DNA from 2 places in the Aminobacterium sp. genome. Region 1 is predicted to be linked to the other one. Evidence: riboswitches for the same ligand, from Rfam matches in the RefSeq annotation. Region 1 holds a riboswitch; the other holds the start of a gene.
The links. A riboswitch is a leader RNA that binds a small molecule or an ion and turns the genes downstream of it on or off. The one in region 1 is predicted to bind cobalamin.
Positions count from the first base shown of each region.

Region 1 (15,909 bases):
CAAAAGGCCTTGTCAGCTGCCGGTTTTCCTGATGTTAATGTACCGACTTTTGGCGTTGAAGATTTTGAAACAGCAGGATTTAAGGTCAATAAGAAAGACGCTGCAAAGGGACTCCTAATCGGCCTTTTAGGGGGAGATATGCTCACATCGCTCTACTTGACTATGGCTCCACGCGAAGAAGTTAAGGGAAGCTCGCAAGCTCTCCATTCTCGATTTTTATATCGTCTCGGAAACATTCTCAGGGAGAAAGGCTCTTTCGATGACCTAATCACTCTGTTGAGAGACGCCGTAAATCATTTTAACTCTCTTCCTGTACTGACAGAGAGTGTTCCTACGATTGGTATCGTAGGAGAAATATTCGTAAATTACAACGAATACGCCCAAAACTATATTGTGCATAAACTTATCGAAAGAAGAATAGAACCGGTGCTTCCTCCGCTAGCTTCTTTTTTCTTTATGAAATTTCAAAATAATGCATTCAATAGGCAAACGTACCTTATTCAGCCGGGGCTTCTTAGTACAGTAAAGGAACTTTTTATTGAACATCTTACTGGCTACTACCAAAATAAGGTGGAGAATGTCTTTAAAGACTTCCGTTTTGCGTCACCGAGACAAACCCTTGCAACCCTTGCTCATAAGGTAACTCGAGTGACAAGTCTCGCCAATCAGGCTGGTGAAGGCTGGCTTTTGCCTGCAGAAATTATAGACATGACTGAAAAAGGAGTTAATCACATTCTTTGCCTTCAACCCTTTGGCTGTCTGGCAAATCATATTACAGGAAAAGGAGTAGAGGGCGTTTTACGTCGCCTCTACCCCAAACTTGATATGCTTTGTCTTGACCTTGACCCTGGAACAAGCAAGACCAATAATGACAATCGGCTTCAACTTTTAATCATGTCTGCCCAGGAAGACTTTGAGAAAAAACAACATCATGAAAAACAGCTGGCTTAATACGAATCTTTCAACCTTATTTCGCTAAATCAAGCAATGTTGCCAATAACAGATCTGCTCCCCGCTTAATATCTTCGTAGGATGTATATTCTTCGGGGCAATGGCTTCGGCCATCTACGCTCGGGACAAAAATAAGCCCTACTTCAGCAACGGAACAGAGAAGAACAGCATCGTGAACTGCACCACTATTCATTTTCTTATACGGAATGCCTAGGGCTTGGGCACTTTTTTCTATAGAGCTGATTACTTCCTGAGAAAGCTGTACTGCTTCCTGCTCTCCCAGCAACGTCATAGAAAATGTAAGGTTATATCTCTGAGCAATTTCATCAAATCTTTTACGTACTTCTTCCACGACATCGTTCATTGGCTGTTGATAGACATCACGAATATCTATTGAAAATACAACTTTACCTGGAATAATATTTGAAACGTTTGGTTCACTCTCCATATATCCTACAGTTCCCACAGTAGATTCGGTTCCTTTTGTCTGAACAGCTTCTTCTACAGCACTAATCATATGCGCCGCACCGAGAAGAGCATCTTGACGGAAATTCATGGGCGTAGCACCTGCATGATTTGGAACGCCGTCAACTTCAACTCTGATTTGTCTCAGACCTGCAATAGCTTCTACAACACCGATGGGCATGGAAACAGAATGAAGCATGGGACTTTGTTCTATATGGAGTTCAATCATGGCCTTTACTTCACCCTTGTTAAGAACATATCGTGACATATTATCAGGATCATATCCCGCATTTTTAGCTAAATTATACATAGATTGACCTGATAGATTTTTAAGAGTATTCAAATCATCAAAAGTATATCGGCCAACCATAGCCTTACTCCCGGCGCAACACGAACCAAAATTAGAGCCTTCTTCTTCTGAAAAAATGACCACTTCAATGGGATGACTTGGAGTGATATTGTTTTCTTTCATCACTCGAATCGCTTCAAGAGCACCGATAACACCTACCACGCCATCATATTTTCCGCCACGCCGAACTGAATCCACATGTGAACCGCTCATCACAACAGAAGCATCTGGATTGCTTCCAGCGTATCTAGCTCGGATATTGCCAACACCATCAATAAAAACGGAAAGACCAAGTTCCTCAAAAATATCAAGAAGATATTTTCGTACTTTCAGATCTTGAAGGCTGTACGTAAAGCTTGTACGCCCATCTGCAGATGTTCCAGTAGCACCTAAGGAAGCTATGTGTTCAATGTCTCGTTCAATGCGTTGCTGATTCGTCTGAAGATAAGGTGTCATGCCGCTCATGTAAGAAGTCCCTCCTTAATAATATGTAAAAATATCTCTCAACTCTTCTGAATGTCTTGTCTAACATACTTTATTTTCCTATACATCACAACTTTTCTTTATATCGGCTACTTTTCTCCATTTCTGATAACGAGAGCATCAGCAGCAATGGCACCTTCTCCTTCAGGCATAACAAAGACTGGGTTGATATCAAGTTCAAGAAGGTCTTCTTCAACACAAGCAAGACGAGAAACCTGACTGACAATTTTGGACAAAGCATGAATATCTCTGTGACGTTGTCCTCTGGCACCGGAAAGGAAGCCAAAACCCTTTAATTCTTGAATCATTCTCAGTGCTTCTTCCTCATCCACAGGAGCATGGCGAAGAGAAACATCACTTAAAACTTCGACGTATATGCCTCCAAGGCCTACCGCAACAATAGGTCCAAAAACGGGATCTCGCTTCATTCCGACGATACATTCCATACCACCTTTAACCATCTCCTGCACAAGGTAGCCCTGGATTTTTTCTCCCGAAACATGTTCTTTAAGATTTTTTCTCGTCTTCTTCAGAGCGTGACGTAACTCATCGAAAGAGCGAATATCGAGAGCTACAACATCAGCTTCGGTCTTATGCAAAATTTCTCCGGCCATTCCTTTAAGAGCAACGGGAAAACCTAACTCTTCAGCGGCATCAAAAGCTTCTTCCATATCCCGACAAAGATGTTCTCGCGTTACAGGAACGTTATACCGTGCTAATAATCGCTTCGCATCATATTCTGTCAGTTTTAATGGGAAAGATCCAAGCAAAGAAGACGTCATTTCAATCGTATGGGAAGGCAACTTCCGCCTTTGTCCCCAATTTACGAGAGCCTTTAAAGCACGAGCACACTGTCTAAAGCTTTGAAAAACAGGAATCCCAGCATTTTTAAGTCGTTCAATAAACGTCTCGCCATGTTCATCGTCAATCATCCATACTACGGCTTGAGGTTTCGGGGTTTTCTCGTAACTTCGGATCAACTCTTCCGCCATCACACTCCCGGCTTCTCCCACAATCATTGAGAGAGCTGTAACAACCATGCTAATATCAGGATCACCGAGAGCCGTATTAAGAACTTGACGGAAATTCTCCGGTTTTTCAGAAATCTGCACAGTCATATCTACCGGATTACGCGACGCCCCAAAAGTTGGGATAACTTCTTCTATACTCTTTTTACTTACTGTTGAAAATTCAGGAACGCTCATTTTCAAATCATTGAGACTATCGGCCATTACTATGCCTGCGCCTCCCGACGTAGTAAGAATAGCCGCCCGATTGCCGTCAGTACGAGGAGAGGCTCCAAACAGCTGGCCTATACCGATAATATCGTCCATATCTTCCAGTGGAATAACACCGTATTGTTTAAATATGGCCTTCCAGACAGCTTCGTCTCCAGTCAAAGCTGCTGTATGACTTTGAGCTGCTTTTTGGGCGGAGGGAGAGCGTCCCGCTTTTAAAACAGCAACAGCAATGTCTCTTTCTCGAGCCTCTCTTACCACCTGTAAAAAACGCTCCCCGTCATCAATTCCTTCGAGATACATCATGAGAAGTCTTACTTCCGGATCTCGAATAACATACCCGGCACACTCGACAGCATCAATATCAGCCTGATTACCAGTAGTAACCACATAACGATATCGTACCCCGTGGTTGAGACCTACTCCAAAAGACGAAAAACCAAAGGCTCCGCTTTGAGAAATAAAAGCAACGTGACCCGTTGTTGGAGGATCAACGTTATAGAGGGCGCCCGAGAAGGTGAGGGGGATTCCTGCTGCCAGGTTGAGGAGACCCTGACAGTTGGGGCCAAGGATCCTAATATGGCCTTCCCGAGCGATGTCCATCATTCTTTGCTGTAAAGACGTATCGCCCGTTTCCGCGAAACCTGAAGAATAAATAATAACGTTATGTATCCCTTTTTCTGCGCACGTCTCAAGAGCAGCCGGAACAAACTGAGCCTTTATACTAATAAGAGCAACATCAGTTGCCTCTGAAATTTCAGAGAGATCATGATAGCAAGGCAGTCCCCCTACACGATCGTATTTAGGGTTGACTGGGTAAACTGTACCGTTATACCCAAAGCGTTGCATGGCTTTCAGAGTCCGGCCAGTTAAACTATCAAGGTCTGCTGAAGCTCCCACAATCGTTACACTTCGAGGAGAAAAAAGAGGGTAGAGTGGATGATCACGCAAAGTCATGCTATGGCCTCCTTCGTTATAGCTTGCCTTGTTTTCTCAAAACGCACTATAGATCTCTGACAAGCCTTGCAATACGAGAGGTATATTTCTTTCGTCTCATCTTTCGAACAAAGCACCACTGTTTTTAACCAATCTTGTGTAGCATAAATAAGATTGGTTAATCCCTCTACCCAAAGAAGTCTTAGTCTTTTCTCCCCATATAACGAGGATTGTGAGAGTCCTTTCTTTAAACGTTCTACAAATAAACGTGTCTTTTCAAGAAAATCTGCACAGACTAGAACATCTCCTTCTACATTGAGAGATGCATTAATATGAGCGATGTATTCTGCTATAAGAGCTTGAACCTCGTCGTTCGATTTTGAAATATTTGTGACTTCTGGAAGGATTTCACTTCTATTCTCGAGAGCTTCAATGGTCTTCTCAACAAAATCAAGTCGAGAAAACTCATTAACATATTGGGTCAGTCTCCCGTGAGCCCATTTCATATGTACCATCCTCCTTAACAAAAAATGGCTGTCCCAACGAGGACAGCCATAAAGCTCACAGGAAAAAAACCTCTCTTGAAAGAAAAGTTTTTCCACAAATAGTCCTGAATCCTCGCAGGGATTTGCCTCTCTTCAACAGGCCGGTCTCCTGGCTCGCTTTCTTCCTCCGAAACACCTTCCCGGGCACATTAATTCCTACCCAGTGGTCTCATGTTTCATCGTCAAGCTCACAGTGGCGGGTCCGCGTCGGCTTTTCACCAAACTTCCCGTTCACCTGATGAAGTCATATTGTAAACATACAATAGCCTTTCGCTTCTTTTACGTCAATAGCAAATTATCATTTTGTCATTTTCTTATTTTTTCAAAAAACACACGACTAATATTTTTTATTATAGAGATAAAATAGATAAAAACTTTATGAAAAAAGCCCTTAAAAAATTAATTTATAACTCGGTAATAATTCTGTTTATTTTTACAGCCATTTCCTTTACAATACCACCATGCCCTATTGAAGGAGGTAGAAGTTATGGACTGGGGAATAGTTCCTGGAGAAACCGTTGTTATTAAATCGAAGAACATCACCCTTCGAGATATCGTACAAGCCATTGTTGATGGAGCAGATACTGTGCCTGCAATAAAAGAGAGTTTTGGCCTGACCGATAACGACGAAGGTGTTAGCGATCTTGGCGATATTCTGGATGTTTTTGTCCCAGCAATTGAAGCCCTCCGCGGTGGCGGATGTGGAGGTTGCGGTGGCGGTTGTGCCGGCTGCCACGGACATTGCTAAGAAAACAATAAAAAAGCTGCACCCCAAAAGGGAGCAGCTTTTTTTATGCCGAAAAGACAAGATCAGAATCTCTTGTATAACTATTTTATCGTAAAAGAATTGTTATTTAGACACTCGTATCCTCATAGAGTTTAATATAACTGAAATAGAGCTGAAAGCCATCGCCGTTTCTGCAATGGCCGGGTGAAGTAACGCCCCCATAGCAAGAGGAATAGCAATAACGTTATAAGCAAAAGCCCAAAATAGATTCTGACGAATGACGGTAAAGGTCTGCCTAGAAATATCCACTGCGTCCGCAATAGAAGAAATCCCGCCACGCACAACAACAATATCTGCACTATCGATAGCAAGATCTGTTCCAGAGCCAATGGCTACACCGATGTCTGCACCTTTCAATGCAGCCGCATCATTCATCCCGTCTCCTACCATAAGTACCTTTTTTCCGCTTGTCTGAAAATCTCTGAGGATACTCAGCTTTTCATCTGGGCGAACTCCAGCGTAAACACTTTCAATTCCCACTCGTTTCGCCACAGCTCGAGCTGTTCGTTCATTATCTCCTGTCACCATAACTGGAGTAATTCCGAGCTCTTTAAGTCTTTCCACAGCTCTTATAGCATCATTTCTTAGTGGGTCCTCAATAGCTATAAACCCGACAACAACATTATTCTTGCGAACTTCAACTACCGTTCGCCCTAAAGAAAGCTGTTCTTTATATTTTGATGAATCTTGGGGTTTCCCTATAAAATATGAATCTTCGCGAATAACTCCTTTAACACCCTCTCCTGTAATCTCTTCCATAGAGCGGGGTTCAAGTGTTGTTTCAGTTACAGCCGCTACCGCTTTCGCTAAAGGATGTATAGAATGTTTTTCAAGGGCAGCTACTGCTTCAAGATCGCCATTGGAAAGATTCGTTTCGACAACACTTGGACTCCCTTGAGTAATTGTGCCCGTTTTATCCATCAAAACAACGCCCACTTCTTTAGCTGTCTGTATTGCCTCTGCATTTCTAATGACAAGTCCTTTTTTGGAAGCTGCGCCAGTCCCTGTAATGAGAGCCATCGGGGTAGCCAACCCCAAAGCGCAGGGACAAGCAATAACCAGTGTCGATATGAAACCAAAAATAGCAATTGATAGCGGCTCACGAACAGAGGTGACCCACGGTAGATAATGCGAAGCCGCGTCAAGAATAAAAGAAAAACGATCAATGCCAAAATACCAGAAAAAACCGCTTATAAGAGCAAAAGTCGCAACAGCTGGAACAAAGTAATTTGTCACCCTGTCAGCAAAAGCTTGAATAGGGATTTTGGCCCCTTGTGCTTCCTGAATCAAGGCAATCATTTGAGATAAAAAGCTATCTTCTCCAACTTTTGTCGCCTTAACTTTTATTGAACCGGTGAGATTTAAGGAACCTCCTGTTACTTCTCCTTCTACTTCTTTGTGAACAGGTATTGATTCCCCTGTAATCATAGATTCATCCACTGAAGTTGCCCCTTCAATAATCATTCCATCCGCTGGAATTCTTTCTCCTGGACGAATTATGAGGGTAAAATCTTCTTTAACAGCTTCGATGGGAACTGATATTTCTTTTCCCGACTCATCTAAAATACGAGCTTCCCGTGCCTGAATTTCCAAAAGAGATTTTATTTCTTTTGAAGCTCTATCTCGTAAATGAGATTCTATAAAACGTCCTGTTACGTGAAGGGCAATAATCATGGCGCCGATAGCACCGAATGATGCAACTTTTACTCCTGCAAGAACAAGTAATGAAGTAAGCCACGCAGCAAGAGCTCCAAGAGAGACAAGAACATCCATATTGGCATGTAAATGTGAGAGAGCTATCCAAGCCCCTTTCATGGAGGCGCGTCCAGCACCGAAAAGAACGACAGCCCCACCAATAAATTCCATCAAAGGAAACCACGGCATATGAAAACCTGTCATATGCATAAACATTAAAACCATGAGAGGAAGAGTTATACCCCAACTTATAACAAGGTTTCTCTTCGCCTCTTCATACCGGCGTCGATCAAGATCCTCAGGTGGTTCATACGAAACTTCATACCCTGCCTTTTTTACTGCCTCTTCAAGTTTTTCCATGGGAACTTCCTTTTCGAGAACCACAAAGGCAGTCTCTGTTGCTAAATTAACCCCTGCGAAAACGACACCATCTACCTTCTTGAGAGATCTTTCAACAATCCGCGCACAAGTAGCACACGTCATACCAGTGACGGAAAAAGATATTTTTTTTGAGTTTTCGCTGTTGACCATCGCTAAAAATCAACTCCCTTTCATATTCCTAGTTAATTGATAGGATATAACACTTATTATCCCATAATACCCTACGCATGTATATAAAAAGGGCCGCATTTCTCATAAAAAGAAATAGCGGCCCTTCCCGTCGCTTCATTATATGCTTTAATTTAACAATTATTATTGTACCATGCTATTTATTTTCTGCACTGCTCACAGGAATTAACCCTGTGCTATTTTTGTGACATTCTTTTCCCCGCCTGCACTGACTACTCATGTCTCCTAAAGTTCTTACTAAAATCTGGCTTATCCCTAACGCTTTCTCATAGAGATATTGTGCTTCCTGAGGATTCCCTTCCTTCGCCGCTTCAAAAACTTTATGTCCCAAGTGATGGAGTTCATCGTGATGGCGAAGAAGTTCATTCCAATTCTTACGATCAATTACATCTGGACGTTCAACAAAAGAAAGGAAGATGCCGAATTGACAACGAGTAGGGTCAGTTTCCACATCCCACGAACCTCCATCAAGATATTCTTTCAGCCGCTTGATCCATCCCTTGTGTGCTTTAATAGCTCCATCGGCAATATCAGCAAAGTCACATTGCTCAACAACCTGTATTTGCGCCATTTCTTGCAGAAGAGAACGTGCCTGTTCTCCTCCTTCCTTGTTTGAAATGAGCATATTATCCACAGAACAGTTAAGAGTCGTTACATTTTCACCCAGCAGTTTAAATTGTTGCTGCATGCGCTCGGTAAGATGATTTACTGTCTCGGCAGAAGCTGCTAATTCTTCTGATGATGCTGAAAGTTCTTGAGCACTAGCAGCAACCTGATGGGTAGACTCACTGATATGAGTTACGTTACTCAAAATCTGCCCAACGCCCTGAAGGGCATCTGAAACATGCACAACAGTCTGCTCAACCCTTCCAACTATAGTCGATGCATCTTCGGAGGCACCCTGGACCTCCGCCACCAGTTCCTCCAGGTTTGTTCCTATATCAAGGGCTGCTTTACGGCTTTCTTCCGCCAGTTTTCTAACCTCTTCGGCCACAACGGCAAAACCCCGCCCTGCTTCACCAGCACGGGCTGCCTCAATCGAAGCATTCAAGGCCAAAAGATTCGTCTGATCAGAAATACCAGTAAGAACCTGAACAACAGATTGAATCAATGCAACTTTTTCAGAAAGAAGAGCCGCTCTGCGAGCAACTCCCATAACATCTTCTCCCAAGTCTTGTATTGAATGTTCCGCCCCACTTAACTTCAACTGTCCCTCATTTGCTTTTTCAGAAACTTGAGTTACAGTTTGATTAAGCTTTTCAGCAAGTTGCGCAAGTGATTGGGCTGTAGAGGATATTTCTTCTGAACTTGCATATTGAGTTTGTATAGCCTCCGTAACACGGCTACCAGCATCGACACCTTCCTCAACTTCCTGAGTCATTTCATTAAAGGCATCAGAAAAAACTGAAAGCTCACGTTCCAAACGAAAAAAAGAAAACACAAAAGAGTGAAGCCCACGTATAATCCTCAAGGAAATATGACGAAATGTTCCTATAAGGCGAGTAAGCATCTCTTCCAAGGTTCCCATTACGGAACTGACATCCATTTTGGGAGCAGGAATTCTTAAATCTACTCCTTTGTCGGACCGCACCCTTCGCAGCCACGATAATATTTTTGAAGCAGGAACTCCAAAAACATAATGATCCTTCAATAAGCAAACACATGCTAGTAAAATTGACCATGAAAGGAGAATAGCTCCTCGTGCCGGTCCGTTATACCAATGATATAAAACAGGCCCTAATGCAAAAACAAAAGCAGCAACGCTATAAAAAAAAGAACGACTATGCATGCCTGATGTAACCTCCTAAAAGATAGCAACGTTATTTTTCAATGTTAGCGGAATACCCAGCTTCATCCAGAATATCCATAATTTTTTGAGGATCTTCCGTCTCAATATGTACGGTTTTAGTCTCGAGATCAACATTAAAACCACTATACCCAGCTTCCTCCAATGCGGTAGTTATACGTTTAACACAATGAGCACATGACATGTCTGGCACATGAAATTTTAAATTTCCCATTATATTCCCTCCTTCTACTCTCCGTTGTATTCTCATTTTGTAGTGCTACGTACCTTCTCTTTATAGTCCATATACCCCCCATTTGTAAAGTTTTTCCAGACAAACTTATATTTTCAATAGTTGATCGATATCATTTTCTCTTCTATAATATTTCAGATCTGTTATAAAACTTATAATTAAATATTATTTATAGCATAAGGGAGGTTTCTTTTTTGCACATTTCAGGATTGAAAAAAACATTATGTGTCTCTTGTCTCGCTGTTATCTTGTCAATGGTTTTAATTCTTCCCGGCATTGCCGGAGACATACCTCGTCTCAATGTCAGTTATATTTTTACAACCCACTTAGAACCATTTATGGTCGCCATGTCAAAAGAAGAAAACTTTAAAGAACTCGGAACATGGCTGAAACCTGTCGTTTCAAAAGAAAAGTATGATCTTATGGTTGATGGGAAAGCTGTAGCCCGGCTTAATATTATTGTCGCAAAAAGCGGATCAGAGACGGCTGTTCTCTTTGCCCAGAAACACCTCGATATTGGCATGGGCTCTCTTCCTGCCATGATGTCGGCAGTGGACAACAACACGCCCATAAAAGTCTTATGCCCCATCCACACAGATGGAATGGGTGTTGTTGTAAGTAAAAAAAGTCCTATTAACACATGGGAAGATTTTCTCGCTTACGTAGCAAAAAATGAGAAACCTGTAAAACTGGGATATCATTCACCTACAAGTGCACCCCGTATTGTTGTGGAAGGAGCCCTGAATGATGCTGGCCTTACACTGACACAAGACGCAAATAATATGGATGCAGACATATTGCTCGTCGACCTCAAGTCAACATCAAACCTCATCCCTGCATTGATGAGCCAGCAAGTTGACGCCTGGGTGGGACCTGCGCCATTCCCTGAAGTAGCAGAAGTACAAGATGTAGGGAAGACTATTATTGATCTTCGTAATTTACCCCCAACAGGGAAATGGTCACACTTCCCTTGTTGTGTCGCCGCTGCGCGAGATGAGATTCTTGCAGCACACCCTGAGGAGGTCAAAGCCTTTACAACCCTTCTTACGCAAAGTGCAAAATGGTGCAATGACCATAAAAATGAAGCAGGAAAAATCGCCGCTAATTGGATTGGTATTCCAGAAGAGGCCGCGGCAAAATCCACGATTGTATACACAACGGATCCTTCAGAAGGGTGGATGCGAGGCGCTCAAACATATCTATCGGTATTAAACGGTATGAATAAATTTAAAGGCCAACTCAAAGGAAAAGCTATGGATGACGTCCAATCGCTTATCTTTGATTTTTCATATGTCAAGTAACTCTTCATTTCCCTTGTCTAAGATAATGAAGGGTACATGCGGGGAAGAGTCTGCAAGCTCTTTCCCGTTTATTATGTAAAAGGGAGGTCATTACTCTCATGAAGAAAATCTCTTCTCTTTTTCTCCCGGTCATTGTACCGTCTCTTTTTCTTGTTTTTTGGGGATACATGGCCCAGCGAATAGGTAATGATATTGTCTTGCCCACTGTTGGGAATGTAGCAGATCTTTTGACTCATCCCACAGAAAATTTAATTAGTATGGGATCTCTTTTCGATAACGTTATTGTAAGCCTGATACGCGTGCTTGCTGGGTATTTCTTAGCTATTGTTCTTGCTATTCCTATTGGAATCGTAATGGGATATTATGGATCGGTATTCAAGCTTTTCCACTCTTTTTTGAGTATTTTTAGACCCATTCCTCCTCTTGCCTGGGTTCCTCTTGTCTTAGCCTGGTTCGGAGTTGCCAGCCTGGCCACCCTTTTAGGAATTGAGGAAGGTTCTTGGTATGTCTATTTCAATAACTTAAAGTTTTCAATGATCTTCATCATTTTCATTGGCGCTTTCTATCCTATTCTTACAAACTCTATTTACGGAGTATCAAATGTAAGAAAGACTCTAATCGACTCTGCTCGCGTTCTGGGAGCACATGAAAACGATATTTTCAAAAAAATACTCCTTCCAGCATCGGCTCCATCTATAGTCAATGGCTTACGAGTCGGCCTAGGAGTCGCCTGGATGTGCCTTGTTTCTGCAGAAATGCTCCCAGGAAGCATTTCTGGCATAGGCTATCTCATCACTCATTCTTATACTGTCGCTCGAACAGATATTGTTATAGCCGGAATGGCAAGTATTGGTGTCGTTGGAATGATAATGGATTTTGTTTTTCGCATTATAGAAAAACGTTGCTTTCGTTGGCAGCGCTTAACACGATAAGGAGGGAAAATCGTGGAGCCCTTAATAAATGTTAAAAAATTAGAGAAAATATTCTTTACAGAAAAGGGGGGGCAGGTCAAAGCCCTTGATGCAGTAGATTTGTCTGTAAACATCAATGATTTCATCTGTATTGTAGGCCCTTCAGGATGTGGAAAATCAACGATGTTACGAATTATTGCAGGTCTTGAAGAGGCTTCGGGAGGAGAAGTTCTCTACCACGGAAAACCTATAACATCGCCAGGAAAAGAGCGTGGAATGGTCTTTCAAGAATACTCACTTCTGCCTTGGCGTTCTGTTATTGAAAATGTAGGTCTCGGTCTTGAATTTGCTGGTGTACCCTTAAAAAAACGTCAAAAAACAGCGTTAGAGTACTTACGATTGGTAGGACTTGAGAGTTTCAAAGAAGCTTATCCCTACGAGCTCTCAGGTGGAATGCAACAACGAGTAGCTATTGCCAGAGCCTTGGCCAATAACCCTGAAGTGCTGCTTATGGATGAACCTTTTGGAGCTCTTGATGCTCATACACGTATAATTCTGCAGAAAGAGTTGCTTCGTATCTGGCAGAATCACCAAAAAACAATTCTCTTCGTTACACACAGTGTAGACGAAGCTGTTTATCTTGCCGATAAAATCATCGTCATGTCGGCTCGACCAGGACAAATCAAACAAATTATATCGGTTGATATGCCTCGACCGAGAAAACGATCTAACCCGTTATATGGAGAATTAACAACTACCATTTTAGGAATGCTCGACGAAGAGCTCGCTAAAGCGGTATAGAAAAATCAGAAAACGTGTAAAATAAAGAGGAGAGCTTGCAAAGGAGTGATATCCATGCCCTCTCCTCAAATATCTCTTCTTGATCTTATTGAACGAGAAGAACTACAAAAAATACAAGATGCCTTTGCAGAAGTACATGATGTCGCTTCTGTTATTACAGATGTTAATGGAAATTCCATTACAGAACCAAGCAATTTTAGTGAAGTTTGCCAATTAGTCCGTAAAACACCCGAAGGCGCTCGCCGCTGCATCTACTCGGATCGCGTTCTTGGAATGAAAGCAGCTCGTTTGCTTCAACCTACATATCAAAGATGCTTAAGTTGTGGTTTTGTCGATGCAAGTGCTCCTATTATTGTTGACGGGCATCATATTGCAAACTGGCAAATATCTCAAAATGCTCTCGGAGTGGGGGGAGAACGCATAAAAAATTATGCTATTGAAATAGGCGCTGACCCCCTTCAATTATGCCAGGCCCTTAGAAAAATGCATGAAGGATCGCTTGAGCATTTTGAGAATACGCTCAAATTACTTTGGCTTATGGCTCAACAGCTTTCATCAAAGGGCTTCGTAAATCTTATTTTAGCCCGAGAAATAGAACAGGTTCGCAATGCTGAGAAAAAACTGGAAGAATCTCAGGAAAATCTACGATCTCTTGCATCTGAACTAACATTAGCAGAAGAGAGAACCCGTCGTAAAATCGCAGCTAATCTTCACGATCAAGTAGGGCACGCTCTTGTAACAATGCAGCGGAATCTACGACAAGCTCTCAAAACTAATGATGAGCATATAAAAAACCACCTCTTATCAACAAGTATTGCTCATCTCGATGATGTTATAGAGCAAACGCGAAATCTTACCGCGCGCCTAAGCCCGCCTCTCTTGTACGATTTGGGACTGGCCGCAGCGTTAGAATCTCTTGGAGATGAAATGTTTTCTCCACAACATATTGATTTCATATTCAACTCTCCTACAAACTGCCGTTTTCTTGAACAAGAAGTAAGCATTATGCTCTACCACATGATAAAAGAAATTTTTATCAACGTATTAAAACATGCCCGAGCCACAGCTGTTCAATGTCTTATCACTAATGAAGACAGTTACATTTGTGTTGCAGTACACGACGATGGAATAGGTTTTAATCCCTCCCAGGCAATCGCCATTCGAAAGCGAAGTTTCGGCCTTTTCAGCATACGAGAGCGTTTACGCCATTGGGAAGGACAAATGAATATCAATTCTTCTAAAGGACAAGGAACTAGCGTTATCATTAAACTTCCTCTAAAAAACAACTCTGAAGAAGGAGGGGGTCTCTGTGACTGTTCGAATTATTGTTGCTGACGATCATCCGGTAACACGAAAAGGACTCAGCAGTGTGCTTGAAAATATTGACAACTTTCAAATCGTTGCAGAAACAGGAGATGGATTATCTACAGTCAAGGCGGCACTTCTACATAAACCTGATGTCATAATTATGGATATTTCCATGCCAAACATGAACGGTCTTGAGGCCACTCGTTCCATCCATGAGAAAAATAAACAAATAAAAATAATCGCTCTTTCAATTCATTCGAATAAACATTATGTTCGAGAAATGTTTGCCGCCGGAGCAACAGGATACCTTCTGAAAAATTGTGATATTGATGAAGTAATCAAAGCCATTAATGTTGTATGTGATGGAGATATGTACCTTTGCACCGCCCTTACTTCTATGGTTATCGAAGATTATGTTATCCAATCATCTGGAACTCACGCCTCCTTCACCATACTCAACACTCTTACATCGAGGGAAAAAGAAATTTTGATACTCCTGGCCCGAGGCTTTGCCACTAAAGAGATAGCATCTCAGCTTGCAATAAGTCGAAAAACCGTCGAAACACATAAAGCACGAATTATGGAAAAGCTTGGCCTTTACTCTGTAGCAGAGTTAGCACGTTTTGCAGAACGAGAAGGTCTGTTATCTGTTGCCCCTCCAAACAACCAAGACTAAAAGACTATGGTTACAAAGACTTATAGATCGTAAAAATTACCAAAAGCCTGACATTTTTGTCAGGCTTTTGGTAATTTTGCACCCTATTTTCCTTATTGTCTTTAAATGTTAAACGTTTATGATTTAATTGAGAGTTGGCTTTTGTCAGCTTTCGTTCCACTATAATCTGCCCAGAGGAGGAATGGTTAGTGAATCTCATTCATTTTATCGACCCAGAGTTGGGCGCAGCCATTGAGGGAGAAAAAGAACGACAAAACATGACAATTGAGCTAATCGCTTCAGAAAACTTCGTTCCAGAAGTCATTCTTGAAGCACAAGGCTCACTTCTTACAAACAAATATGCGGAAGGATACCCGGGAAAACGTTACCATGGTGGATGTCAATTTATTGACATCGTTGAAAGTCTCGCTATAGAACGTGCCAAAGAATTATTTGGAGCAGATCATGCAAATGTTCAACCTCATTCGGGCGTAAATGCAAACCTCGCCGTCTTTATGGCTATGCTGGAACCTGGGGATACAATTCTCGGCATGGATCTTAAACATGGCGGCCATCTTTCTCATGGCACTCCGGTAAATATTTCGGGAAAATTCTTCAATGCATATCGATATGGTATAGACAAAACAACTGGCGAAATAGATTACGATCAGGTTGAAAAGTTAGCTAAAGAAGTTCATCCCAAACTGATCATTGCTGGAGGCAGCGCCTATTCTCGATTTATTGACTTCGAAAGATTTGCCCAAATAGCCCACGAAGTAGGCGCCTATTTTATGGTTGATATGGCACACATTGCTGGGCTCGTAGCAGCAAATGTCCACCCAAGCCCTGTTCCATATGCTGATTTTGTAACATTT
Region 1 is NZ_JAYFQR010000005.1:43,437-59,345, forward strand. It holds gene VB083_RS04020 (acyl-CoA dehydratase activase-related protein) at 1-951, shown strand, start outside; gene VB083_RS04025 (M20 family metallo-hydrolase) at 968-2,230, opposite strand; gene VB083_RS04030 (acetate--CoA ligase family protein) at 2,338-4,443, opposite strand; gene VB083_RS04035 (hypothetical protein) at 4,440-4,928, opposite strand; cobalamin riboswitch at 5,049-5,221, opposite strand; gene VB083_RS04040 (hypothetical protein) at 5,455-5,715, shown strand; gene VB083_RS04045 (heavy metal translocating P-type ATPase) at 5,818-7,980, opposite strand; gene VB083_RS11720 (CZB domain-containing protein) at 8,156-8,707, opposite strand; partial or broken gene VB083_RS11725 (methyl-accepting chemotaxis protein) at 8,777-9,808, opposite strand; gene VB083_RS04055 (heavy-metal-associated domain-containing protein) at 9,840-10,040, opposite strand; gene VB083_RS04060 (ABC transporter substrate-binding protein) at 10,253-11,359, shown strand; gene VB083_RS04065 (ABC transporter permease) at 11,458-12,291, shown strand; gene VB083_RS04070 (ABC transporter ATP-binding protein) at 12,304-13,071, shown strand; gene VB083_RS04075 (PocR ligand-binding domain-containing protein) at 13,126-14,406, shown strand; gene VB083_RS04080 (response regulator) at 14,381-15,055, shown strand; gene glyA (serine hydroxymethyltransferase) at 15,244-15,909, shown strand, end outside.

Region 2 (15,909 bases), on a different contig from region 1:
AAAGACAATCTATGGAGCACCTCTTTCCATAAAAACAAGTAGTTTTAAAAGACGAAATAGCATAGTATCATATTTTCTTCCAGGTAAGTTTTTCCCTTAATCTCCCTACGATTTCTTTCTTACCAAGTTTATTGATAAAAGCCTGTTTTCTACGTCTCTTTCAATTGTTACCTCATCTGTCATAATTCCTACAAGATGAAGTTCAGCATCTGTATCACTCTCTCCTGATAGACTCCAGTACATTTCCTCAAGTTCGTAGTTCCGAGGTTGGCAAAGCAAGTTTTTTACTCGCTCAAGTCGTTCATCTGGCAGGTAACGATATGTTCCTGTAATGTGAATTCTGAAAGCATCCGGATCTTCTTGAATATCCAGTTGAATCTTTTCACATTTTAGGAAGGTAAGAAAATCGTTAATCAGTTCCCCTGCCATCTTCGTCACTCGTATCCGTTCATGTTTCATTTTTATTTTCACCTCCGGCAAAGGTTTCGATTAATGGAAGTAGCACAGCGGCAACTAGTCCACCTGAAAAGCCATTATTGTAAAGGTTAAATCCAGAATGGAGTATACCGACATTTAAAACGACAGATGAATGAACAAAACCGGCAAGAAGTCCGTATTTCCATCCGAATTCACCGCTTATAGGTGCAAGAGTAGTGCCAAAGAGAGCTGCAAGTTGTATAGCTGGTTCAGCAAGGCTCCAATGTTTCGTTGCTGCACCCAAAATAATTCCGGCAAGCACGGGAATTGTATTTCGTGGGTGTTTCCCAAAAGCGCTAAAACCTACAACTGTAAGAATCCCCCCAATAGTGGGGCCGTTAAGATTTCCCCTGATAGCAATAATGTAGAAAGTTGTTATTATCCCCATAAGGCCCATATTAAAAAGAGCGGAGCCCCATCCTTCTAGGATTACAAAATCTGAAACTGCTCTTCCACTATACCCCATAATCCACTTTATTCTGTTCCATCGGGGTAAGAAGAAAGAAAAGATAATAAGCGTTGAAAAAAGTATGATGAGAAAGCTGCCAAAAAGAAGATTGTTGCCAGTAGTCCATATAATTCGGGATTCAACTAAAAGACCATATGAGCGCAAAATAGAAACATATACTGTTCCGAGAGCACCTGCCACAAAACCTACGTTATAGAGGTTGTACCCCTGGTGAAAACGTAGAAAGGCAGTGGAAAGAGGAGGGAGAATAATGCCTATGGAGAGTCCTATTAAGATACTTGCAATAAGACGAATAGGTAATGCTGAGAACAAGTCTCCAAATAAGAGAAGGCTCACGAGGGGAGCCAATGCTGTTCCAAAAAGCGCTATGTAAATATATCTGGAGAAGGGTTCCTTTTGATGTTTTGAGAAAAGGTACACCCCTGCCAATATTGGCCATACATTCAGTATGTTTTTCCCGAATAGGGCAAAACCTGATACAGTAAGTAGTGCAGCAATAGAAATTCCGGTTATTTGGGTGCCTGACAAGAAAAGAAGAACGACCATGAATAAAGTCAATAGACCGCTGTTAAAAAAGGCAGCGCCTATTCCCCCTACACCGATGTAGTCACTTATGAGGTAGTCTGGATCTTGAATGATAGCAAGCAAGCCTTTGAATATGTCGCTGGGGGAAGTTGTGATAAAAGCAAAAGCAATGAACAGGAAGCAGTAAATGCACATTCCTACGTATGGGCCATAACGTATGTGCTGCAAGGGTTCTTTTTTCTTGACGAATTTGAACAATGTGTTCTCCTCTCTTTCTGCAAAAAAGCAGGGAGTATAGCCATGTTCCCTCTGCCTTTTGGGAGATTATTTTAACTTTTCTTCTACTGATTGTATTTTACCTTCCATAGTGAGTTCTTTGTCCCGACGTTCATCTATTTTTAATGATGTAGAGACTCGTAATGCCCCATTTTTGAAAGGAATTTCATGTACAGCTCGTACGGCTTTGAGTACCTCATCAAGGTCTCCTTCAAGAATAGTTCCCATCGGCGTCAAAAGGCGTTTTAAGTTAAATGTAGCAAGAACCTTTTCCACATCAGCAACATAATGACTTACGCTGGGGGTTCCTGTTCCCAAGGGAACGACTACCAGTTCTGCAATAACTTTTCCCATAATTTCACCTTCTTTCTTATTTTTTCTCTAGAGGTGTTCGATGGGCCATGTCCTTTAATATTTGAAGCTCCTCTGGAGTTATATCCTTAGAAATGTATCCGCAGTAGGCTGTATTATTTTGATAAAGAGGTTCGTCTTGTAATTCAGGATGCTCTTTGGCGCTGATCTCGAACATTGCTGTTCCAGGAATAGGAGAGAATTCCGCCGTTTTAGCAACAGCCCCAAAGGAATGTACAAAATCTATGGCTTTTTTAACACTTTCAAAATGTTGTCCAGGTAAACCTATGAGAATATATGTTTCAATATCTTCATGAGTATATCCTGCCCTGAGTAGGTTTTCTACAGCTTTGACGTATTGATGCTCTGAAACTTTCCCTGAACTAGCTTTTTGTATAACAGGGTCAGTGCTTTCTAGACTTAAGCGTATAGTTTTAAATCCCGTATCAAATAATATTTTTGCGCATTTTTCGTCAATTTCTCTTACGTGTAGCCCATTGGGTGTGTGAAAACGGAGGTTAGGAAAATGATGTCGTAAGGCATTGCATAACGGATAAAAATGAGCTTCTTTGTTAATGAGAAGAGCATCGTCGTAAAAAGCCATATCATGAACAGAAGGAATTCTTTCCTGATAAGAAATCTCCTGTATAATCTCTTCTGCCGGTCGTTGATAGTACTTGGGCCAGAGTATTTTCGATGCGCAATATTTACACTGTAATGGGCAGCCCCACGATGTCATAAGGACTCCGTATTCAGGCTTGTCATATAGGTCGAGGGCTGGATAAGAACATTCAATATGGAGTGGTTTTGTTTGAACTCCATCTGCTCCAAGAGAGTGCGCGTGTTCAGAACAAAGCTGGGCGTATATACCTCCAAGTATTACAGGGGAATGTGGAAATATCTCTTTTATGTGTTTCAAGCACCATTGAATTCCTGGATACCAATATGTCATTCCTGATGTGAGAAAGATAAAATCAGGGGTGGGGATTTGAGATAATCTCTGAATAAAAGCTTCTTTTGTCATGCCAAAATGGTAGTATTTTCTCGGTATATGAGCATAAGGAAGTGGTTTCTTTACCTGTTTTCGCAGAGGTTTGTATCTGCCGTATGTTTTAGGTGTTTGACGGCCTTCGTAAATACAGTCAATGAGGTAGACTGAATTATCTTGTCTGCGGAGGGTTTCCAAAATATACAAAAGCCCCAGCGGCTTTGCCCAAAAATCGAAATAAGCAAAGTCGAATACTGGAGGATTAATTCCTAAAATAGTTTTGTCGTGAAGATTATGTAAAAGTCTGCTATAGTCTTCCATTGCAAAGAGAGTATAGCAGATAAAACTAAGTGATGAGAGATAATATCTGTTCAGGGAGTGAATATAGAATGGGACGTATAGATTTTGAACGGGGATTTTTAGCTGCACTTGCAGCCCTTGTATCTTGGGGATTGCTCCCTATTTATTGGAAACAGTTGGAAGGTTTGGTACCCCTGCAGATTTTGTGTCATCGTATTATCTGGTCTCTTCTTTTTGTTATGCTTATAATCACAATGCAGAAGAAATGGGGGGCTGTTCGCAAGACCTTTAAATCTCCCAAACTTATTTTGCTACTTATGATAAGCGGACTCACGATTGGAGCAAATTGGTTTGTTTATATTTGGGCCGTTAATTCTGATAGAGTGATTGAAGCAAGTTTGGGGTATTACGTTAATCCTCTTGTGAGCGTATTTCTAGGAGTAATTTTCCTTAAAGAAAAACTGGGGAGTCTTCAATGGATGGCAATTTTTCTTGCAACAGCTGCCATTCTCTATCAAATTATTCATATCGGTGTAGTTCCTCTTGCTGCTTTGAGTCTTGCCTTTACCTTCGGTTTTTATGGCTTAATACGCAAAATAGCAGAAGTGGAATCTTTGGTAGGGATTTTTATAGAAACCTTGTTTTTAATTCTGCCAGCTTCATTTTATCTTTTTGTGTATCTTTCTGATGTTCCCTTTCTTGCAGGTCAAACTTCAATGCAGAATATATGGCTTATAGGGACTGGCGTTATAACGTCTTTACCTCTTATTGGCTTTGCCTATGGTGCGCGTCGTTTGCCTTTGAGCTTCTTGGGGATTATGCAATATATACCTCCCACACTATCGTTTTTGTTGGGGTATTTCCTTTACAAAGAACCTTTTACTATGCCTCAGTTCATTACTTTTATCTGTGTATGGATTGCTTTAGTGATGTTTACAGTCGATAATGTTAGACAATGGAGGAAAATTCAACGTTCTAATCGACGTGTTGTATAATATTAATTGAAGAGAACGAGAAAAGGAGCGTTTTTTTATGGGGATCGTGAGTATTGGTAATCTCGAAGAGGGAATGGTTCTCAAAGATGATGTATATGCTCCTAACGGTCGTTTTATTCTTGGTCAAGGGACGGTTCTCCGAGCTAAATACATTAAGATGTTTAAAATATGGGGTGTTAACGAAGCAGATATCAATGGGGTAGACGATCAGGAAATTATTCTGAAGCGAGTTGTAGAAGAAGAAAAACAACAGAGGGCAGAGCTTGAAGTCCGTTCATATTTTCCTGAAGAAGATTTATGGACACCAGAGATGAGAGAGCTTTTTGACTTACGTGTGTCCAGAGAATCTACTTTACTTGATTTCCCATCTGAGTATGAAAAAGAATATGGAAAAAAGACAGAAGTAGTTATCCTTGATTTCGATAATTTAAGTTTGTCTCGCCCTTCTCTACAAGAATTACTAACAAGCCAGGTTCGGCTTTTTTCTCTTCCCGATATCTATTTTAAAATTAGAGATGTTCTTAACTCTCCTGTAAGTTCGGCAATTCATATAGCTAAAGTTGTTGGTACAGATCCCAGTCTGACAGTTCGACTTTTACGGCTGGTGAACAGCTCTTTTTATGGTTTCCCTTCTCCGATTCAATCTGTTTCTCGGGCTGTTGCCATTGTAGGAACCAATGAACTTACCACTCTTGCTCTTGCTATCTCTACCATGAGTGTTTTTAAACATATTCCAGCTGATCTTGTTGATATGAAGTCTTTTTGGAAGCACTCTATAATGTGTGGAATTTTCTCTAGATTATTGGCTTATATGAAGCGAGTGCCATCTGAAGAGCGTTTTTTTCTTGCAGGATTATTACATGATATAGGACGCGTCGTTTTGTATACAAAACTGCCGCAACATATGACATTTGCCATAAGGGAGGCCAGGACGAAAAAAATACCTCTTCTGGAAGCAGAGAGGAAATATCTTGGCTTTGACCATGCCGATTTAGGACGAATGTTGCTTCAACAATGGAATATCCCAGAACCTATACGTGTACTGGTAGGAAGTCATCACCGTCCTCTTGAAGCAGAGAACATAGAGGAGGCTTCTATCATTTGTGTTGCGGATGTTTTGGCTAATGCAGTTCGCCTTGGGACAAGCGGTAACTTTGTTGTTCCTGCGCCTTCTCATGACGTGTGGGAGCAACTAGAACTTTCGCAAGGATCTCTTGAAAGCATTCTCGTACAAGGAGAGAGACAAATAGCAGAAATTATGAAAATATTTTTGGTGGCGTAAAGGAAACGAAAGGAATAATAATGACACCCTACGACAAAATAAAAGCTTTAGAGAAGAAGATAAATGATCTTACCAGTGAAAGAAACACTGTTCAGCAGGTGCTTGAGGCTGCTGTTAGTTCTGCTGGTTTTACATCGGGATTAAGTCGTTCTATTGATATTAAAACTATTCTTGAACAGACTGCAGCTCGAGTTCGTTCTTTTATTCGAATTAAGGGAGTGGCTTTTTATCTTTTTTCAGAAGATGGTCTCGATTTTCCTTGTTATTATTGTGATCCAGATAGATTTTTACCCTTTATAGAGCGAGAAAAAGAGGTTTTGATAGAAGATCATACAATAGCATGGACTATTGACAGAAACAGGCCCATAATACTTTCGTCATCTCAAAATGAAGAACATATATTGCTTCATACGATCATGAGCCAAGGGCGTTCTTTAGGCTTATTGATTGGAATTCTTGATGAGGATCCATCTCAAATTTTAGATATATCATATGCGTTCTTAACGGTAGCGTTGAATTCCACTGCAAGTATCTTGCGTGATGCTGAGTATTATCGGTTGATTCAAAATTTAAATGAAGAACTTAAACAAAAAGTTGCTAAGCTGGAACAGTCTGAACAGCAATTGGAATTGGCAGTTCACGCTAAAGACCGTTTTTTAGCAAATGTAAGTCACGAAATTCGAACCCCAATGAATGCGATTCTTGGCATGGCACGTCTTTTACTTGATTCAAATCTTGCTGAAGAGCCTCAAGAAATGACACGTATTATCTTTAAGGAAGCAGAGAGTTTACTTCATCTTATAAATGATATTCTTGATTTTTCGAAAATAGAGGCTGGAAAAATAGAGATGGAGCGAGTTCCTTTCAGCGTTAATAGACTTGTAAAAGAGAGCTTAAAGGGAATTCAGCCTCTTATGGAACAAAAATGTATCGATCTTCGTTTGTCTATAGATAAGGATGTGCCTCCTATATGTGTAGGAGATCCGAGTCGTATTCGTCAAGTTCTTTCAAACTTACTCAGTAACGCTTTGAAATTTACCCATAAAGGATATATTGCCCTTAGTATTTCTTTGCCAGAAGACAATGGATTTACACATAAGCTTGCTTTCAGAATAGAAGATACCGGCGTTGGCATCCCAGAGAATCAATTTTCCAAGCTATTCCATTCCTTTACTCAGATTGATGCTTCTACAAGCAGAAAATATGGAGGAACGGGATTGGGGCTTGCAATTGCTAAAGAGTTAATTGAGCTTATGGGAGGAGAGATCGGAGTAGAGAGCCGGGTGGGAAAAGGCTCTGTATTTTGGTTTACTATACCTTTTGAGCAGGTCGAAGATGGAAGTGTCGAATTTGTAACAGAAGAGGAGCATTTTACGGACGAAGTATTACCGATGCAACCGCTAGACAAGCGGTTTAAAATTCTAGTCGTAGAGGATTCAGAAACAAACAGAAGAGTTGCAGTTGGTTTTTTAAATAAAATCGGCTGTGATGCAGATGCAGTAGAAAGTGGAAAAGAAGCACTTGAGGCTCTTTCCCAAAAAACGTACGATTTAATACTTATGGATATTCAAATGCCAGAAATGGATGGCATAGAGACAACTCAGAGAATACGAATGGGGTTTGATGATGGGACATATAGAAAAATTCCTATAATAGCGATGACTGCTAATGCGCAGGCAAGTGAAAGAGAGCGTTGCCTACGTGATGGGCTTATGGACGGGTATCTTACTAAACCAGTAATGCTTCATGAGTTATCCTCTGTTTTGAGAAAAAACTTGAGACAAAAGGATAAGATTGTTTTTCATAAAGAAAGGTTACTTGAACGGCTAGCAAATGACCAGAATTTGTTAGTTGAAATAATAAAGTCGTTCAGAAGAGACCTTCCATCTCTTCAAAAGTCTTTGAAAGAAGCTATAGATAAGGAAGATTGCCAGCAAATTTCTCGAGTTGCTCACACGTTGCGAGGTGCCGCTCTTAATGTAGGTGCAGATGAAATTGCATATGAAGCTGAAAGATTAGAAAAAAATGAGGCGTTATCCCTTTCTATGGAAGATGTGAAAAAAAACTGGTTAGAAGTGGATCAGGCGATACTTATTTTTATGAAAGGTACAGAGGAGCCTGATTATTTACTCAAATGAGGAGGAGCTATGAAAGTTTTAGTGGCGGAAGATGATGTAACATCACGATTTATGCTCAAATCTCTTTTAGAGAAGTGGGGGTACGATGTTATAACAGCTTCTAATGGCGAAGAAGCTTGGCATATTTTACGCGAGGAAAACGCTCCTAAACTTGCTGTTGTAGATTGGATGATGTCAGGCTTAGAAGGGCCGGATATTTGTAAAAAGCTAAGGGTGCTTGAAGAGGAGAAAAAGCACTCTACATATACATATGTCATAATGCTTACTGTTCGAGATGAGAAAGAGAACATTTTGGCGGGGCTTGAGGCAGGAGCTGATGACTATATTACAAAGCCATTTGATGCCCAAGAACTTCGTTTGCGTGTTGGTGTAGGAAAGAGAATTGTCGATTTACAGGAGGCTCTTCGTTTTTACGCAGATCACGATCCACTTACTGGGCTTTTAAATCGACGTGCAATATTTGAACGTCTTGATCATGAAATGGCTCGTTCAAGGCGTGAAAACCGTGCTTTGAGTGTGGCAATATTAGATGTCGATCACTTTAAGCAAGTTAATGATACATATGGTCATCTCGCGGGGGATGATGTACTTAGAGAAACGGCGTTGCGGATACAAGACCAGCTGCGTAAGTATGATGTAGTTGGCCGTTATGGAGGAGAAGAATTTTTAATAGTTCTTCCAGGCGTAGCACTTGGAGAAGCTTTGAAAATTGCAGAGCGAGTTCGAAAAAATATTGTAAAAACCACCTTCGGAGAAAAGGAAATTTTGCTTTCTGCTAGTTTAGGCGTGGCAGAGTACGATAAAATATCAGGAGTGGATGAGATTATATTTGCTTCCGATACGGCTCTCTATAAAGCAAAAAAGAGGGGGCGTAATCAAGTAGGAGCGTAGAGTAAGAGGAGGAGAGTGCCATGAAAAAGAAAATCATAACATGCCTTGCATTGTTAGCCGTGTTTGTTTTAGGTATAGCGACGGTAGGAAATGCAGCAGATTTTTCGATTTTTGAAATTCGAGAAATAGCGATTAAAGGTCATAAACTCCATATTCGAGGAGATGTTGATCTTCCAGAAGGAGCCATGTTACATTTAGCGCTTCATTTCCCGGGATTTGATGGTAAACCAGGGAATAAAAAAGATATAAAAGTACATGTTAATAAGCATCATTTTTTTGTCCAGATACGCCTGCCAAAAGGAGAGAAAAATGTATCTTGGGCAGGGATATTGCGTGCTTTCTTCAGACCGTCTTGGCAGAATGAGCAGATAAGGAAGCAAGTTGGAGCTAAGGGGGAGCATTTAAAGGGGCCTAAAGTTCGTTTTGAAAATGGAGAGAAGATCTTTTTTGATCAAAAAAATTTTTCAATAGATATTTAGCCAAAGATTAAAAATTTTTTCGAAAGATATCATCCCTCGATTCGGGGGATGATATCTTTTTCTGATAAAAATAAGTTCAAGAGTTTTCGGCTTCCAGCTTGAAAGGTGTATTTTTGAAGATTTTGTAAAGAAACCCATAAGTAAGGATAATCGAGATGAATATAGTGGGGCAGAATAACGAAGTATCCGCACAAGTCAATACGTGTATTCATTATTGTATGATTTACGGAACCAATCTCCTTAAATTTTAAGAGTTTATGATTGATAATGTTATTTATTTCAGTTATCAAAAGTTCATCTTTTGATGTGTTTTCGGAGTTAAAACTCCATGGCAGTTCCCACAAGCTTGCCCACGGTCCATTTGTATCTCTTTGTCGAATTAATATACTGCCGTTATAATAAAGAACTTCAGCAGTCGCTTGCTTTTTTTCAATACGAACTCGTTTTTTTTGTACGGGACGTTCATGCTGTACCCCTTCTTGAAAAGCTTTACATACTTTTTGAAGAGGACATTCATTGCAACGTGGAAATTTGGGTATGCAGATAAGTGCTCCCAATTCCATAAGGGCTTGATTAAAATCACGAGGTGTGTCTTTGGCAAGCATGTCTTTTGCAAAATTTTCAATTTTTTGAAGGCTGCTGTTTTTTGAGATAGCGCTCTCTATATTGAATAGTCGAGAAAAAACTCTACGTACATTCCCATCGACAGCAGTATATGGCAAATTATAGGCGATACTTAAAATAGCTCCAGAAGTGTATGGCCCGATACCAGGAAGCTTTTTCAGTATCTCTTCATAGGGTGGTACTGTTTCAAAGCCCATAGTTCGTAGTTCTTTGGCCGCTTTCAATATATTTCGAGCACGAGGATAATAACCAAGCCCTTCCCAGCATTTTAGAACTTCTTCTTCTGTTGCTTTTGAAAGAGCTTCGAGATTAGGAAAATATTCTATCCAGCGGTTGAAAAAGGGAACAACGCGATCCATTTGAGTTTGTTGCAACATTATCTCAGAAATCCAGACGTCGTAAGGAGCATATGTTTTACGCCAAGGCAAATCTCGTTTATTATACTGAAACCAAAAGAGTAGTTCTTTTTTTATAGTGGCATATTTTTCCATGACGTACGAATCCGCGTTATTTCGCGGGCATCAGACTCCCTTAAAATTACGTGATCGAAAACGTTAGATGCGGTTTTTTCCTTTTGTGTCTGAACAACAGCCTTTTCGCCGTATGTAAGCTGTTCCTTAAAAATGACATCAATTTCAGAAGGACGCATTGATTGTAATATATTTGTTGGAACGGTTTCTGCTGCCCATTCGACATAAACGGCGTTATTCACATGATTATTAATGTCCAAGTCTCTAATTCGAACGGGGTAAATATCTTCAAGGTCTATTCTTTCTAAAGGAGACAAGGAAGAAAAATCAAATTCAAAAGGAATAATTTCTTTATAATATTGGGATGTTACATGACGGTCTAGCCGCATAGGACGTTTTGTAGAATAATTTATAATTATCCAAGAGGTTGTTGCTTTTGCTAAAACCTCGCCGAAAGAAGTTGTCATTTCAAAGGCTCGAAGGGAATAAAGATTTTTGTATGGGGAATGCCATGTCCTGATTGAGAGAGCTTCATCAAGTTTGGGATATCGGATCATAGAGAGATGATAACGATGAAGAACCCATGTATACCCTTTTTCCATGAGCTGAGGAATCGACATCTCCATTCGAGAGGCATCTTTATCTGCCATATCCTGAAGGTAGTTAAAGATAGGCCCTATTTTAAGCATACTATGGCCGTCTACTTCGAAAAAACGTATATGTAATGATTCTTCATACATGGTAATTATCCTCCTGGCTGAAAGTGTAACATTTTGCATTGTTTATTATAAGGCTTTTGCAGAGATGGAGGAGGTGTTATAGCGATGGAATTCGATAGTTGGAAACAGTTTGCTTCGTTAATGGTAAAGACGCAAATCGAGAGCAGAGGAATACGAGATGTTCGGGTTTTGAAAGCGATGGCAAATGTTCCACGACATCTGTTTGTTTCTTTTGAAAATCAAGCTTTGGCATATATTGACGCACCTCTCCCTATTGGAGAAAATCAAACAATCTCGCAGCCATATATGGTAGCGAGGATGACGGAGCTCCTTTGTGTTGAACCTGGAATGAAAATTTTGGAGATAGGAACAGGCTCGGGGTATCAAGCTGCCGTACTAGCAGAGATGGGAGCCATAGTTTTTTCTATAGAACGCATTTCCTCTCTTGCGCAAAAGGCAAGAAATGTGTTATGTAATTCTGGCTACGATATTAATGTTATTACTGCTGATGGTAGGGAAGGCTACGAGAAAGAGGCTCCTTACGATGGCATTATTGTTACTGCAGCTGCAGATGTAATTGAAGAAACTTGGAGAGAGCAACTTTCATCTGGAGGACGTATTGTTGTTCCATTAAGTGTTGACGTTGGTATTCAACGTTTAGTCGTTTTGTTGAAAGCAAAAGAAGGTTGGATTGATACTCGGTATGATTATTGCCGATTCGTACCTCTAATAGAAGGAACGAGTAAAGAAGAAATGGAAGATGGAAGGAGCCGATGAGTAATGGACATAAGAATACGCTCAGGAGAAATTGAAATCGATGCAACACTCAATAACACAAAGACTGCTTCTCGTATCTCAAAAATATTGCCAATAAAAAGTAGAGCTAATACATGGGGAGAAGAAATTTATTTTACAATTCCCCTTATTGCAGATTTAGAGGACGGAAAAGAAGTAGTTGAAGCGGGAGATCTTGCTTTTTGGCCCACAGGAAGCGCTTTTTGCATCTTTCTGGGGCCTACACCTGCAAGTCAGGGAGATGAGATTCGACCTGCTAGTGCAGTAACGGTTATAGGAAAGGTCAAAGGAGATATTCAGGAATTAAAAAAGGTGAAGAATGGAGACCCTATCTTTATCGAACGGGCATAAATTTTTCACTAGTGAAGATATGTAGGAAAAAAGGGACGGTTTTCAAACCGTCCCTTTTGCTTCCTTCAAATTACTTATTATAGCCGACCTAAAAACTATATCTCCATGTAAGGTAGATGCTTCGTTCGGGTCCGTAGTAGTCCCAGGTGCTAGAGCTATAGATAAATTCTTTATCAAACAAGTTATAGCAGCTTAAGCGAACTGTATGATCTCCAGATTTCCATTCCGTAAAAATATCTGTCTGGAAATAATCGTCACTAGAAGAATAACCATTTCTATTTGCCAAATAAGAAAGAGCGAGTCCAGATGTCCAGGAACCAGAATGATGTTCAATGGATGTTTTAAAGAGCCATTCAGGGAAGCCATAACTGTTGACCCATTCATTACTTTTCTTTTCTTGTGCTTTCATCCATGTCCCGCTAAGGCCCCAAGTCCAATTACGGGCGATGTTCCATTGTCTCATGATTTCCAAACCATATGACTTAAATTGGTCGACATTTTCATAGGTATTATTACGCCAGATGATTTTATCTTCCATGTCTGAATAAAATAGACCAACATTCCAGTTTCCCGTTGCGTCTGATCCCTTTATTCCTAAATCATAATTCCATCCTTTTTCTGGTTTGAGATTGGGGTTGCCAACTGTTCCCCATGGCCCCTGAGCATGCAGCTCGTAGATACTTGGCATGGCGAAGAAACGTCCTGCAGCTATATACCACATACTTCCGTTGTCAAGAGGATATTGAAAGGTTAGCTTGGGCATAAATTCATTATAATTTTCGGCATCATCTTGTCTCCAGATTTCATAGCGGAGACCAAGTGTTCCGATAATATCCCCTATCGGACGGGAGAGTTCTACGAAAGGAGCATAGTTTGTTCGCTTTTGATCAACTTCTGGATCAAAAAAGGAAGAACGGAAGGTTGATTCCTCTCGTCTGAAATAAAGCCCCCAAGAAGCTAAGGTTGATCCCCATTGGCTTCGTTTTGCAAATTCAGTTGTAAAGGCACGATCTTTGTAATAATTGTCATCATTTTGCAGTATAAAATATTTTTGATCATCATAGCCCATTAAAATATAGTAACTGTCTCCGTTGAAACGAAATGTGTGTCGTTGGTACTCTCCTTTTTCTTTGTTCATTTCGATTGGGGTTAGCCAACCTGGTGTTTCATAGTCATTTTTATATTCGCCTATTTCACTTTTAAAGAACCAGTTTTTTCCAGAAAGATTGAGACCGTAGGCATCTTCTTTATATTTGAGAGCGTTAAAATCTTTGTTAGAGAAAGTATTTTTTAGAAGGCGATGTGCTCCTTCCTCTTTATGAGAGTACCAGATGCCGGCGTTAAGACCTTCTCCACTACCTTCTCCACGAACATAATATCTTCTCCAGTCATTGGAGCCGATTTCCCCCTCTATTGTTCCACCCTGAGTGGCTTTTTTAGTAATAATATTAATAACGCCACCTGCAGCCATAGAACCATAGATGGCAGAACCAGCACCCTTTACAACTTCTATTCTCTCTATGTTTGTAATGGGAAAGTTTCGGAAATCTACTGAGGCAGCTCCAGCTGCGTGAGAAGATCTGTAATATGGAACACCATCTACGAGCACTAGAATTTCTGTTACATAACCTCTAATAGTAACTTGTGAGGAATTGGAAAAACCTGATTTTTGTTTTACATACATCCCCGGAACGTTTTGTTCAAGAATGGTTGCTAAATCTCTAGATCCGCTTCTTTCAATTTGCTCTTGGGTAATAACATATGTCGGAGCTGGAACCTCTTCCAGACTCGTTGCCAAACGACTTCCAGTAACGGTCTCTTCGGGAACAGTATAGACTTGTTCCGCTCCTGCTGCTGTTGCGAAAGAGACAAGCAACATAACCATGCACCATACTATGAGTTTCCTATTGTGAATCACTGTAGTCCCCCCTAATAAAGATAAAAAATAAGTGGCGAGGAGCACGATCGATACGATAACCACTCCTCGCCACTACAAATAGGGCGACAAAGACAGTTACCACATCACGCCCTCGCATGATAATGATATGTATCGTTTTTTAATCGGTCTCCTGACTCCAGTTCATCCTTTCTCGCGCCTTCCCAGTCTTCCCAGTGGCTATAGCGAGATTGTCCCTGTTACAGTGGCGGGGCCGTTCTGGTCTTTCACCAGATTCCCAACATCAAAAAACGATCTTTATTATTTGATTTTATGAGTTATCATAGCGATAATTGATGTTCAGTCAAGAGTTTTAAGCCTCACTAAATTCTAAAAATTGCTTTTCTTTCTCTCTTTAAAGGGGTATATGGTGAAAAAAATATGATAAAAACTATAAAACAATTGTTGTTCATAGTGGTATTGCTTTTATTTTCTTGCGCTACTGTGTCGTGTGCAGAGTTTTCTCAAGTTGAATTAGATTATGCACGTGGTTTTAATGTAGAAGAAGGTAATGGTTATTATGTTGTTACTGTATATCGTCCCTGGGGAGATTCTGTTGAACCTGAATCGTATCTATTGATAGATCGCGATAAGCCGATTCCCTTAGAGTATAAGAATCTACACGTTATAAAAATTCCAGTAGAGCGAATTGTTACTGCATCAATGACGATGCTCCCCTTTATAGAAAAGCTTGCCCCTCAAGAAGCTCTTGTTGCTGTCGGTGGTAAACGTTATGTTTATTCAGAGAAAATACGAAATATGGATCTTCCTGATGTGGCGTCAGATGCAGGATCTGGTTTGCGTCTTGATATAGAAAAACTTTTAGCTCTTCAGCCTGACGTTGTTTTTATCTATACATATACAGCAGCAGAAAAAGAATCGGTTGATCGCTTGAGAAAATTAGGAATACCGATTGTTATTGCTTCTGATTATTTGGAAGAAACACCTCTTGGGGTGGCAGAGTGGATTAAATTTGTCTCTCTTTTTCTGGGAAAAGAAAAAGAAGCTCAATCTTTCTTCTCAGAAATTGCCGAGAGTTATATATCGTTAAAATCCCTTGCAAGCCAGAGTTCTGATAGGCCGACTGTCATGGTTAATGCAGCCATAGGTGGAACGTGGTATGTTTCTGGAGGTCAAAGCTGGCCGGCTCATCTTATTCGAGATGCTGGAGCATGCTATCTTTGGTCTGAAGTCGAGAAGAGAGGAAGTGTTCCTATCGATTTTGAAAAGGTGGTGGAGAGGGCTCTGAATAGCAATTTCTGGATAAATACTTCTACATGGCAAAGTCTTGCCGAAGGCGAGAATGAAGATTCTCGTTATACGATATTTCGCCCTTTTAAAGAAGAAAGGGTATATAACAATAATGCACGAGTTACATCTGAAGGAGCAAATGACTACTACCAACAAGGTATAATGCGCCCCGATTTAATTCTAAAAGATCTAATTTCTATTTTCCATCCAGATCTTTTACCAACTCATAGCCTCTATTTTTATCGCCATTTAGAGGAGCGTTCTTTCCCATGAAACGTTCGTCTTTTGTTTCTATCTTTTTTTTAAGTGTCTTCTTTACAGGTTGTATTGTTGCTATTCTCTCTCTTTCCTTAGGATCTGTATCCATCCCCCTACGAGATGTCATTCGCGTACTTTTGGGGGATGGAGGAGTGGAAAATGGGTGGAAAATAATTCTTTTTGAGTTGCGTCTGCCCCGAATTTGCACATCATTAGTAGCTGGAGGAGCTCTTTCTGTTGCCGGTCTTGGAATGCAGACTCTTTTTCAAAATCCTCTCGCAGGGCCTTTTGTTTTGGGCATTAACGCAGGTGCCAGTCTAGGCGTTGCCTTGGC
Region 2 is NZ_JAYFQR010000009.1:56,424-72,332, reverse strand. It holds gene VB083_RS05260 (PucR family transcriptional regulator) at 1-8, opposite strand, end outside; gene VB083_RS05255 (hypothetical protein) at 106-459, opposite strand; gene VB083_RS05250 (DUF1576 domain-containing protein) at 449-1,729, opposite strand; gene VB083_RS05245 (MTH1187 family thiamine-binding protein) at 1,796-2,101, opposite strand; gene VB083_RS05240 (radical SAM protein) at 2,118-3,284, opposite strand; gene rarD (EamA family transporter RarD) at 3,476-4,381, shown strand; gene VB083_RS05230 (HDOD domain-containing protein) at 4,419-5,663, shown strand; gene VB083_RS05225 (ATP-binding protein) at 5,684-7,801, shown strand; gene VB083_RS05220 (diguanylate cyclase) at 7,811-8,692, shown strand; gene VB083_RS05215 (hypothetical protein) at 8,713-9,171, shown strand; gene mutY (A/G-specific adenine glycosylase) at 9,201-10,286, opposite strand; gene VB083_RS05205 (acyl-[acyl-carrier-protein] thioesterase) at 10,265-11,005, opposite strand; gene VB083_RS05200 (protein-L-isoaspartate(D-aspartate) O-methyltransferase) at 11,090-11,761, shown strand; gene VB083_RS05195 (cyclophilin-like fold protein) at 11,765-12,130, shown strand; gene VB083_RS05190 (TonB-dependent receptor) at 12,219-14,048, opposite strand; cobalamin riboswitch at 14,172-14,347, opposite strand; gene VB083_RS05185 (ABC transporter substrate-binding protein) at 14,448-15,590, shown strand; gene VB083_RS05180 (FecCD family ABC transporter permease) at 15,587-15,909, shown strand, end outside.
Region 2: another riboswitch for cobalamin. It lies ahead of VB083_RS05190 (TonB-dependent receptor); the one in region 1 lies ahead of VB083_RS04035 (hypothetical protein).